2 regions of the Streptosporangium sp. NBC_01469 genome follow, and region 2 is predicted to be linked to the other one. Evidence: riboswitches for the same ligand, from Rfam matches in the RefSeq annotation. Region 2 holds a riboswitch; the other holds the start of a gene.
What was found. Region 2 has a riboswitch for S-adenosylmethionine ahead of thrC (threonine synthase). Riboswitches for the same ligand answer to the same signal wherever they lie in the genome.
Positions count from the first base shown of each region.

Region 1: another riboswitch for S-adenosylmethionine. It lies ahead of OG587_RS05735 (aminotransferase class V-fold PLP-dependent enzyme); the one in region 2 lies ahead of thrC (threonine synthase).

Region 1 covers NZ_CP109465.1:1,270,422-1,276,093, reverse strand. The annotation lists gene OG587_RS05750 (DUF3180 domain-containing protein) at 1-229, shown strand, start outside; gene OG587_RS05745 (acyltransferase family protein) at 380-1,492, opposite strand; gene OG587_RS05740 (NADH-quinone oxidoreductase subunit D) at 1,627-2,811, opposite strand; gene OG587_RS05735 (aminotransferase class V-fold PLP-dependent enzyme) at 2,829-4,172, opposite strand; SAM riboswitch class IV at 4,225-4,340, opposite strand; gene OG587_RS05730 (TerC family protein) at 4,573-5,439, shown strand; gene OG587_RS05725 (cytochrome P450) at 5,460-5,672, shown strand, end outside.
Region 2 covers NZ_CP109465.1:858,701-864,372, reverse strand. The annotation lists gene OG587_RS03935 (MFS transporter) at 1-419, opposite strand, end outside; gene OG587_RS03930 (alpha,alpha-trehalose-phosphate synthase (UDP-forming)) at 505-1,929, opposite strand; gene OG587_RS03925 (RNA polymerase sigma factor) at 2,169-2,726, shown strand; SAM riboswitch class I at 2,856-2,997, shown strand; gene thrC (threonine synthase) at 3,012-4,307, shown strand; gene OG587_RS03915 (MoaD/ThiS family protein) at 4,330-4,605, shown strand; gene OG587_RS03910 (cold-shock protein) at 4,954-5,154, shown strand.

The sequences.
Region 1 (5,672 bases), 410 kb from region 2:
CCGCCTGGCCGCCCTGGCCAAGGCCTCCGCGTACGGCGGGGCGGTCTTCGGCGGGATCTTCGCCGGGTTCACCCTCTACACGGCGGAGCTTCTGGAGCAGGAGGTCCCCCGCCGCGACTTCTTCATCACCGGCGGGTCGTTGATGGTGTGCGTGCTGCTGATCTGCTCGGCCCTGTACCTGGAGCACTGCTGCAAGGTGCCCAAGGACTCCGCGGACGACGATCGCTGAGGCGCCGCGCCCCGCGGCGGCGTCACGCCCTCGCCGTCCGTCGCCGAGGCGCGCGCCCGATGTCGGCCGCCTCGGGGGTCCACGGCTCTCGGGGTGCACGGCTCTCGGCGTTCATCGGCCTTCGGCGTCCCCCGCCGAGGTGCCGCCGCGCTAGCGTCGCCGCCTCACCGTCCACTGGCGTCCGAAGAGCATGATGACCGGGAGCGTGCAGACCAGCGCCCCGGCGACGGCCAGGGGGCGCTCCAGCCACCAGAACAGGTCAGGCCGCACCCTCTCGCCGGGCCCGCCGCCCGCCAGCCACCAGGTCAGCGCCACCCAGATCGCCATGCCGGTCGTGTGAAACAGGAACAGCGGGAGCGCGAACCGGTTCACCGTCTCGTTCACGCGCTGCCACCTGGGGCGTGCGAGCAGGCGTTCCATGGACGGCCTCAGCACCTCCACCAGGCCGATCTGGAAGATCAGCAGCGCCACGATGACGAAGGTGGGCGGCGCCATGTTGGACAGCTTGTCGCCGGGAACGCCCACCATCGAGCCCGGGTAGATGCCCGAGTAGACCAGGCCGAAGAGGGCGAACAGCCCGGTCCACAGGATGGCGACGTCGAAGCGGCGGGGAAGCGCCACCACCCGGTCGTAGAAGAATCCGGCCTGGTGGGCCAGTCCCCAGACGATGATCATGTTGAGCCAGCCCGCGGCCTCGTACCCGTAGCGCAGCCGCAGCACGTCGACGACGAGCGCCGCCCCCGCCAGCCAGATCAGGGCCAGCACGTCGTAGTGCCGGTGCAGCCAGAGCGAGATCGGCAGCAGGGCGATCAGCACGAGGTAGACGCCGATGAACCAGAGCGGGCTGATGACGAGCAGGACCACGCGGTCCATCCAGTCGACCCCGAACGCCCGCGTCACGATCACGCCGAACACGATCCAGGTCCCGGCCAGCGCCAGCGCGGGGATCGCGAGGCTCCGGATGCGCCGCGACACGAAGGTGCCGATGCCGACCCCGCGCTCGCGGGCCCGGTTCCACGACAGCAGGTGGACGTACCCGCCCACGTAGAAGAAGAGCGGCAGCACCTGCAGCAGCCACGTCAGGATCCACAGTCCCGAGGTGAAGCCCAGCGGGCTCGTCGGCGAGGGGCCGCCCGGCCCCCACTGCAGGATCGTGAACGCCCAGTGCCAGACGACCACGACGATCAGGCTGAACGCGCGCAGCCAGTCGACGTACCGGTCCCGCTGTGCCCCGCTCGCGACCGGAGGAGCCTCGGACGGCACGGAATCCGCTTCGGCGGGGGGCCCGGAGGTTTCCGGGGAGGGGGGTGCGGGGGGTGTGGGGGGTGTGGGGAGCGCCGAGGGGGTCGCCCTCTCCTGGTCTCCACCGGGTTCGATCATGCGGTTCCAACCGTGCCTTACTTGTCGATGTCGCCGACGACGAAGAACATCGAGCCCAGGATGGCCACCATGTCCGAGACCAGGTGGCCGGGAAGCATCTCACGCAGCACCTGGACGTTGTTGAAGGAGGCCGAGCGGAGCTTCATCCGCCACGGCGTCTTCTCCCCGCGCGAGACCAGGTAGTAGCCGTTGAGGCCCAGCGGGCTCTCCGTCCAGGCGTAGGTGTGGCCCTCGGGAACCTTCAGCACCTTGGGCAGGCGCTGGTTGATCGGCCCAGGGGGTAGTTCGAGGAGCCGTTCCACGCAGGCGTCGGCCAGGTCGAGGGAGACCTTCACCTGTTCCAGCAGCACCTCGAACCGGGCGTGGCAGTCTCCCGCGGACCGGGTGACGACCTTCACCGGCAGCTCCCCGTAGGCGAGGTACGGCTCGTCCCTGCGCAGGTCGACGTCGACGCCGGAGGCGCGGGCGATCGGGCCGCTCACGCCGTACTGCATGATCGTCTCGCGGTCGAGGACGCCCACCCCGCGCGTGCGGGCGAGGAAGATCTCGTTCCCGGCGATCAGGTTCTCGATGTCGGGCAGCCGTCGCCGCACGTCGGCCACGGCCTGGGCGACCCGGCCCGTCCACCCCTCGGGGAGCTCCTCCTTCAGGCCGCCGACCCGGTTGAACATGTAGTGCATGCGCCCGCCGGAGATCTCCTCCATCACGGCCTGGAGGGTCTCGCGCTCCCGGAACGCGTAGAAGACCGGGGTGATCGCGCCGAGCTCCAGCGGGTAGGACCCGAGGAACATCAGGTGGCTGAGCACCCGGTTGAGCTCGGCCATCAGCGTGCGGGTCCAGACGGCCCTGACCGGCACCTCCATGCCGAGCATCCGCTCCACCGCGAGCACGACGCCCAGCTCGTTGGCGAACGCCGACAGCCAGTCGTGCCGGTTGGCCAGCACGATGATCTGCCGGTAGTCGCGCACCTCGAAGAGCTTCTCGGCGCCCCGGTGCATGTAGCCCACGATCGGCTCGGCCGAGCTGATCCGTTCGCCGTCCAGCGTGAGCCGCAGCCGCAGCACACCGTGTGTGGACGGGTGCTGCGGCCCGATGTTGAGGATCATGTCCTCGGTCGCGAGCTCCTTGCCGTCCGCCCCCCGCACGGCTTCGGCTCCAGCCCCCAGCCCCACGCTCAGCTCACGGGGCGCGCCTTCAGTCATAGGGCCATGCTGTCACGTCAGCCGCGCGAGGCAAGATCCCGCAGGGCGCCGATCAGCCGGTCGACGTGCTCGGAGGTGGTGCCGATGCCGATGGAGGCGCGGACGGCGGAGGCGGTGACGTCGTCGCAGCCGCCGTCCTTGGCGCCCAGCAGGTGCCGTACGAAGGGGTGGGCGCAGAACTTGCCGTCGCGGACGCCGATGCCGTAGTCGCCGGACAGGGCCTCGGCGACCTCGCGGGCGGTGAAGCCGTCCACCACGAAGGAGACGATGCCGACGCGCGGGTGGTCCGGGCCCCACAGGGAGAGCTCGTGGACGCCGGGGACGGAGGCGAGGCCCGCGCGCAGGCGTCCGAGGAGGCGCTCCTCCTCGCGGACCAGCGGGGTCCAGCCGGTGGCGGTCAGGGCGTCGCAGGCCGCGGCGAGCGCGACGGCGCCCAGCACGTTCGGGGTTCCGGCCTCGTGCCGCGCCTCGGGGTCGTCGTGCCACTCGGTGTCGTCGTCGTTCACGGCCTTCACCGCGCCGCCGCCCCGCAGGTACGGCTCGGCTTCGGCCAGCCAGTCGGAACGGCCGATCAGCGCGCCCGTGCCGAACGGCGCGTAGAGCTTGTGGCCGGAGAAGACCACGTAGTCCAGGTCGAGCGCCGTCAGGTTGAGGCGGCGGTGCGGGACGAGCTGCGCGGCGTCGACGAGGACGCGGGCTCCGTGCCGGTGGGCGATGTGGGCCAGAGCGGCGATCGGCCAGAGCTCCCCGGTGACGTTGGAGGCGGCGGTCACGACCAGCAGCTTGGGGCCGTCGATCGAGGTGAGGGCGTCGTCGACGGCGCGGACGGCCTCGCCGGGGAAGGCGGGGGCGGCCAGCCGCACGACCTTGTCCCAGGGCAGCAGCGAGGCGTGGTGCTCGGTGTCGAAGACCACGGCGGTGGTGCCCTCGGGCAGGCTGCGGGCCAGCAGGTTGGTCGCGTCCGTGGTGTTGCGGGTGAAGATCACCGAGTCGTCGGGGCGGGCGCCGACGAAGGCGCGCACCGTGTGCCTGGCCTGCTCGTAGCGGGCCGTGGTCAGCTGGGACGCGTACCCGGCGCCGCGGTGGACGCTGGAGTAGGCCGGGAGCGCGGCGGCGACGGCGGCGCTCACCGGCTCCAGACAGGGGGCGCTCGCGGCGTAGTCGAGGTTGGCGTAGCGGACGAGCCTGCCGCCCCTGACCGGGACCTCCAGGTCCGAGCCGAGCACGGCCGGGATCGGCCGGTCACCGGACGCGCGGGTCTCGGGGACGGTCACCGGGACGGCGGAGGCGGCGGTGGTGGTGGTGGTCGGGGCGACGGGGTTCGCGGGGTTCGCGGGGGAGAAGATCGTCAGGGTGGACACGCCATGGCTCCTTCGAGGTCATCGGACCCCAACCCATGGCATAGGTGCCTGGAGCCCGCGCTTGCCCGACACACCTCGTGCCGGACCAGGTCCTCACCCGGGGCACCCCGCCGCGGACGCGAGGGTTGCCGGCCAGCGAGCCGGGGCTTGTCACTGGCACTCATGACCTACGTGGGAACTATAACCGACGCCCCGCGGTGCCCCGCAAGTCCGAAACGTGATCAACCCGGTATCGGGGCCGGAGCGGGCGCTCCCGGGAGCGCCCGGCGGATTGAAAGCGAAGCGTGATGAGAGAGCAGGAACTCGGAGCGTCCCCCGGTCGTCCTGGCAGTCAGCCGAAGAAGCGTTCGGGCAGTTGGCCGACGGTGTGTCCAAGCGCCGACCGACGAAGGAGAAAGCAATGGACTGGGTGACCAACCCGGAGATATGGATAGGGTTCTTCACCCTCGTCGCCCTGGAGATCGTCCTGGGAATCGACAACATCATCTTCATCTCGATCCTGGTGGGCAAGCTCCCGCCCGCGCAGCGCGACAGGGCCCGCAAGCTGGGCCTCGCCGTCGCCCTGATCAGCCGCCTCCTCCTGCTGCTGGCGCTGTCGTGGGTGGTGAGGCTCACGGAGCCGATGTTCGAGGTCTTCGGGCAGGGGATATCGGGGCGCGACCTGATCCTGATACTCGGCGGCCTGTTCCTGCTGGGCAAGAGCGTCCACGAGATGCACGGCAGCCTGGAGGGGGAGTCCCACCACTCCGAGGGCAAGGTCGCCTCGTCCTTCACCTCGGTGATCATCCAGATCATGATCCTCGACGTCGTCTTCTCGCTCGACTCGGTGATCACCGCAGTCGGCATGGTCGACGAGCTGGGCGTCATGATCGCGGCCGTCATCGTCTCGGTCATCGTGATGCTGGTCGCCTCCGGGCCGATCAGCCGCTTCGTGGACCGGCACCCGAGCATCAAGATGCTCGCCCTGTCCTTCCTGGTGCTGGTCGGCGTCGTGCTCATCGCCGAGGGATTCGAGCAGCACATCTCCAAGGGCTACATCTACTTCGCGATGGCGTTCTCGCTGCTGGTGGAGCTGCTGAACATCCGGGTGCGGGGCAAGGCGGGCAGGCGGAAGCCGGTCGAGCTGCGTTCCCGCTACGAGACCGGGGACAAGGCCGGTTCCGAGAGCCCGGAGACCCCGGAGCCCCCGGTGGGCCGGGGAGCTTCGGCGACCCAGGCGGACGAACCAGCTGAAAGGGGAAATCCGGACAAGCGGGCCGACTCCTAGGCCGGGATTACGATGCTTAAGTGCGCTTTGATCCTTGGAATCCGGAATTCGTCGCCCACCCCTATGACGTCTACGACGAGCTGAGGCGGGAGCGGCCGGTCAGCTTCTTCGAGCCGACCGGCCAGTGGCTGGTGGCCAGGCACGCCGACGTCAACGCGCTGCTGCGGGACCGCAGGCTCGGCCGTTCCTACCTGCACGTGGCCTCGCACCGGGAGTTCGGCAGGCCGGACGAC
Region 2 (5,672 bases):
CTGATCGCCGCCGGGCCCGCGGGGCCGTGCCGGTCGTCGAGCGCGGACATGCCCGAGTACAGGGTGATCGAGGACATCCCGCTGGCGACGCCGTACCCGAGGAGGGTGATCGGGAGCGTGGTGGGGGCCGCCGCGACCATGAGCATGCCGGCGCTCATCCCGGCCATCCCGGTCCAGATGACGGCGCGGCGGCCGATCCTCCCGGTCAGCCAGGGCAGGGCGAGGCCGGTGATGATGCCGCCGACGGCCATCGCGGTCCCGTGCAGCCCGGCGACCGCCTGGGAGACGCCCTGGTCGAGGCGGAGCAGCGGGAGCGCGGCGCTGAGACCGTACAGGTAGGTGGCGAAGACGCCGAGCTGAAGGTAGATCAGCCAGGTCGCGCGGTCGCGGATGAGCCGGACGGGCGCGATCGCGGTCAACTCGGTCTCCCCGTACGCCAGAAAAAGTGAAATAGCCGTAAAAACTATCTCATATAGGTCTAAAGCTGCTTGGCGACCCGGGTCGTCACCCGAGGGCGTCGAGTTGCTCGGCGAACCACCGGTGCGGGGGGAGGGCGGTCGCCGCGGCGGCCAGCAGGACGCCCCTCCTGGCGCGCTCGTCCGAGGGCATCGTCAGGCCCTCGTACAGCGCGGCGGCCGTGGCCGAGACGTCGTAGGGGTTGACCGTCAGCGCGTGCTCGCCCAGCTCGGCGGCGGCACCCGCCTCCCGCGACAGCACCAGCGCGCTGTGCGGCGACAGGATCGGCCCCTCCTTGGCCACCAGGTTCATGCCGTCGCGGATCGGGTTGACCAGCAGCACGTCGGCCAGCCGGTAGGCGGCCAGCGAGCGCGGGTAGTCGTCGTTGACGTTGAGGATCAGCGGATCCCAGTCCTCGGTGGCGTACTCGTCCTCGATCTCCTCGGCGCAGCGCTGCACCGCCGCGGTGTACTCGCGGTACTCGGGCAGGTCGTGCCGGGACGGGTAGGCGAAGGCGAGGTGCGTGACCCGGCCGTGCCACTCCGGGTGGGCCGCGAGGAACTGCTTGTAGGCGACCAGGCCCCGCACGATGTTCTTCGACAGCTCCGTCCTGTCGATCCGCACGATCAGCCTGCGGTCGCCCACCTGGGCGCGGAGCGCGGCCATGTGCGACTCCACGTCGGGCTCGGACGCCCGGGTCCAGAGCGCCTTGCCGTCCACGCCCAGGCTGTGGGTGCCGATCCGGGTGGTCCTGCCCGCGTGCGTGACCGTACGCTCCCCGCGGTCGACCCGCGCGCCGAGCACCGTCTCGCAGCAGTCCATGAACGCCCCGCCCCAGCGGTCGGTCAGGAAGCCCGCGTGGTCGGCGCCCAGGATGCCTTCGAGGAGCTCGGTCGCCACGTCGTCGGGGAGCAGGTTGAAGTATTCGGGCGGGGCCCACGGCGTGTGCGAGAAGTGCGCCACCCGCAGGTCGGGGCGCTCCCCCCTGAGCATGGCCGGGACCAGGCTCAGGTGGTAGTCCTGCACCATCACCCGCGCCCCGTGCGAGCCCTCCTCGGCCAGCGCCATCGCGAAGGCCTCGTTGTAGGCCTGGTACGACTCCCACTCCCGGCGGAACCTGGCGTCGAAGTACGGCCTGTTGGGGGTGTCGTAGAGGAGGTGGTGGACGAACCAGAGGGTGGAGTTGGCGACCGCGTTGTACGCGCGGTGGAAGGTCGCCGGGGGGATGTCGAGCATCCGCACCGCCCCGGTGTCGTAGCCCGCCTGGTCGAGCCTGCCGCCGGACGCCAGCCGCACGGCGCCGCGGTCGCCGTCGGACAGCGCCGCGCAGACCCACAGGACGTTGAGGTCCTTCGCGACCTCCGACAGGCCGGAGACCAGGCCGCCACCTCCCCTGCGCATGGACAGTGAGCCGTCCTCGGAGAGGGTGAAGGAGACGGGGCCGCGGTTGGAGGCCACCAGGATCGCGCTCATGAGATCCCTTCACTGGCTAGGGACACGCCTGTCCTGAAGGTTAACCGGCACTTCGCCAGGCTGTCCTTGCTCTTCAGGTCAATGAAAGAACGGCGTTCATCGAATTGTGTCAGCTCTTGTCAGCAGGTGAAGTGATGAGCCCCGCCGTATCACCCTTTTTGTGGCAGGCAGGAAGGGTCGCCATCCGAGATCCCGACCGTAGGATGTCCAGCGACCGTGACCGCTGATGGGGGCCCGTGATGGCGCTGGACGAGACGACCGAGGACCTGGCCCGATCGGCCGCCCAGGGGGACCACCGCGCGCTCGGTGAGCTGCTGAAGCGGATCGAGCCCGCCGTGCTCAGGCACTGCGGCCGTATCCTTCCCTTCCGGCAGGACGCCGAGGAGGCCTGCCAGGACACCCTGCTCGCGGTGGCGCGCAACATCGGCCGCTTCGAGGGGCGGGCCCGGTTCAGCACCTGGCTGCACATCGTGACCGCCAACTGCGCCAGGACCACGTACCGCTCGCTGAAGCGCCGCGCCGCCGAGCAGAGCTCGGACGAGCTGCCGCTGCAGAAGCCGGACGTCGCCCGGGTGAGCGTGATCGCCGGGTCCCGGCTGGATCTGCTCGACGCGATGGAGGCGCTGGAGGCCGAGAAGCCGGACCTGGCCCAGGCACTGGTGCTGCGCGACATCTGCCAGCTCGACTACAACGAGGTGGCCGAGCAGCTCCGCATCCCGCTGGGCACCGCCAAGTCGCGCATCCACCAGGCGCGCAAGTACGTCCAGGGAGCCCTGGGCGACGCCTACGGCTTCTGACCGGCCGTCCGATTCCGGTTGTCCGCTGGATAACACGCTGTGTCTCGCCCAGTGAGACATGAGGTCAGGAGGGCGGCAGGGCGGGGTAGAGTGCTTAGGACCCGCGCGTCGGGTTTCCAACTGAATATTTGCTCATCCAGAGGGGTGGAGGGACCGGCCCTGCGAAGCCCCGGCAACCATCCCGGTTCCAGACTCGTGATCTGACGAGGTCGGCCGGGACAGGTGCCAATTCCGGTCTGTGACCAGGGTGGTCCGCAGACGAAGATGAGGGAAAGGCCTCGCTTCATGGCGCTCGCAACCACTGAGAACACCACCACCTCCTCCTCCGGTCGTGCCGACGACACGCGTGACCGGCGCTTCGGCCCCGCCGTCGCCCTGTCCTGCCGGGAGTGCGGTGCCCGCTACGACCTCGGCCCCGACTTCGCCTGTAGCGAGTGTTTCGGGCCCCTTGAGATCGCGTACGACTTCGGGCGTGTGACCCGGGAGCAGATCGCCGAGGGGCCGACCAACATCTGGCGCTACCGCTCGTTGCTGCCCGTCCCCGAGGACGTGGCCTCCAAGCCCAACATGGCGCCCGGCTGGACCAAGCTCGTCAACGCCGGAAACCTCGCCCGCGAGCTGGGCATCCGCTCCCTGCACGTGAAGGACGACTCCGGCAACCCCACGCACTCCTTCAAGGACCGTGTGGTTGCCATCGCCGTCGAGGCGGCCAGAAACTTCGGTTTCCACACCCTCTCCTGCTCCTCCACCGGCAACCTGGCCGGCGCCGTGACCGCCGCCGCCGCGCGGGCCGGGCTGGACGCCTGCGTGTTCATCCCCTCCGACCTCGAGCAGGCCAAGATCGTCATGGCCTCCGTGTACGGCGGCAGGCTCATCGGCATCGAGGGCACGTACGACGACGTGAACCGCTTCTGCTCCGAGCTCATCGGCGACGAGCTGGGCGACCAGTGGGGCTTCGTCAACGTCAACCTCCGCCCGTACTACGCGGAGGGGTCCAAGACGCTGGCCTACGAGATCGCCGAGCAGCTCGGCTGGCGCATCCCCGACCAGATCGTCATCCCGGTCGCGTCGGGCTCGCAGCTCACGAAGGTCGACAAGGGATTCAAGGAGCTGATCCGGCTCGGTCTGGTCGAGGACAGGCCCTACAAGATCTTCGCGGCCCAGGCCGAGGGGTGCTCCCCGGTCTCCGCCGCCTACAAGGCGGGCCACGACGTGATCCGCCCGGTGAAGCCGAACACGATCGCCAAGTCGCTGGCGATCGGCAACCCGGCCGACGGCCCGTACGTCCTGGACATCGCCCGCCGCACCGGCGGCGCGGTCGAGGACGTCACCGACGCCGAGATCGTCGACGCGATCCGGCTGCTGGCCAGGACCGAGGGCATCTTCGCCGAGACCGCCGGAGGCGTCGTCGTCGGGGTGCTGCGCAAGCTGGTCGCCTCGGGCACGCTCGACCCCGACGCCGAGACCGTGATCCTCAACACCGGCGACGGTCTCAAGACCCTTGACGCGGTGGCCGCGGAGGCCCGCCCAACCGCGGTGATTCGGCCTTCTCTTGACGCATTCCGTGCGGCTATCGCCTAGAAATCGTGAAAGGTACTGAATTATGAGCGTTTCTGTGCGGATTCCGACGATTCTCCGGACTTACACCGATGGTGCTGCCGAGGTGAACGGAGAGGGAGAGACCCTGCGCGATGTTCTGCAGAAGCTCGACGCGGACTTCCCGGGGATCGGCGCCCGGATTCTTGATGAATCGGGAAAGATCCGACGTTTTGTCAACGTCTATGTGGGGGATGAGGACGTCCGTTTTGTCGACAACCTCGACACGGCCACGCCCCCCGGCGTTCAGATCTCCATCATCCCCGCGGTGGCCGGAGGCTGATTCTGCCGCCCTCGCGCGGCCCTGACCGCGCCCGTGCCGCCCCCGGTGGCGACCACGACTCCACGGCACCCGCCCGGCTCCGGCCGGGCGGGTGCCGTGTTTTATGACGCAAGCTCATATTTGTGGCGCGGATGAATAACGTAACCCTTAACTAACTAATAGTGATGGTGAAACTTTGTTCTCGGGCTAAAAGCTCTCGTAAAGAGGTAGTTTGGTGCTTGACTCTGTTGCCCTACCGCTTCCCACAGGTATGGTCGGAACGATCGAGGGGGCGAAGTCCGTCCCGGAGATTGAGGACTTCGCGAGAGGAATGGGCGTCGTCCTTAAGACCAGTAAGAGGAGTCGCAAGTGGCGCAGGGCACCGTCAAATGGTTCAACGCGGACAAGGGCTACGGCTTCATCGCGGTAGACGGTGGTAAGGATGTGTTCGTCCATTACTCCGCGATCATGATGGATGGCTATCGTGCCCTCGAGCAGGGCCAGCGGGTCGAGTTCGAGATCACCCAGGGTCAGAAGGGTCCCCAGGCGGAGTCCGTCCGGGCGGTCTGACGTAGCCGCTTCGTGAATTCGCAGGGAAGAGCCGGTGGATCCCGCGGCATCGCAGTTCGCTGGATCCTCACCGCCTAGGCCCGGCTTGCCCCCCAACCGGCGAGCCGGGCCTTCGCGTCGTACGGGGTGCGCCGAGGTCGTGCGGGATACGTGGTCATGAGGTGCGCCGAGGTCGTGCGGGGCCACACGGTCGTACGAAGTCCACAGGGGTCGTGCGGGGCACGTGGAGGCGGGTGCGGGACACGCCCGGCGCGGCACGGGACACGGGACCACGGGGACGCGGAGACGCCACCGGCCATGCGCCGACGATGACGTGCCGCGTACGCCGACATGACGCGGGATCTACGCCGGTGTGACGCGGAGCTGAAGTCCCCTCCACGCGCGGCCCAGGTCAGCGGATCGCGGCTTGCACTCGTCGGGGTAGAGTGCTAAACAGATTGTTGGCACTCACGCATAGAGAGTGCCAATCCTGGATCGAGGCGATGGGGCCCGCCGAACGGAGTCGTGGGCCCACATGC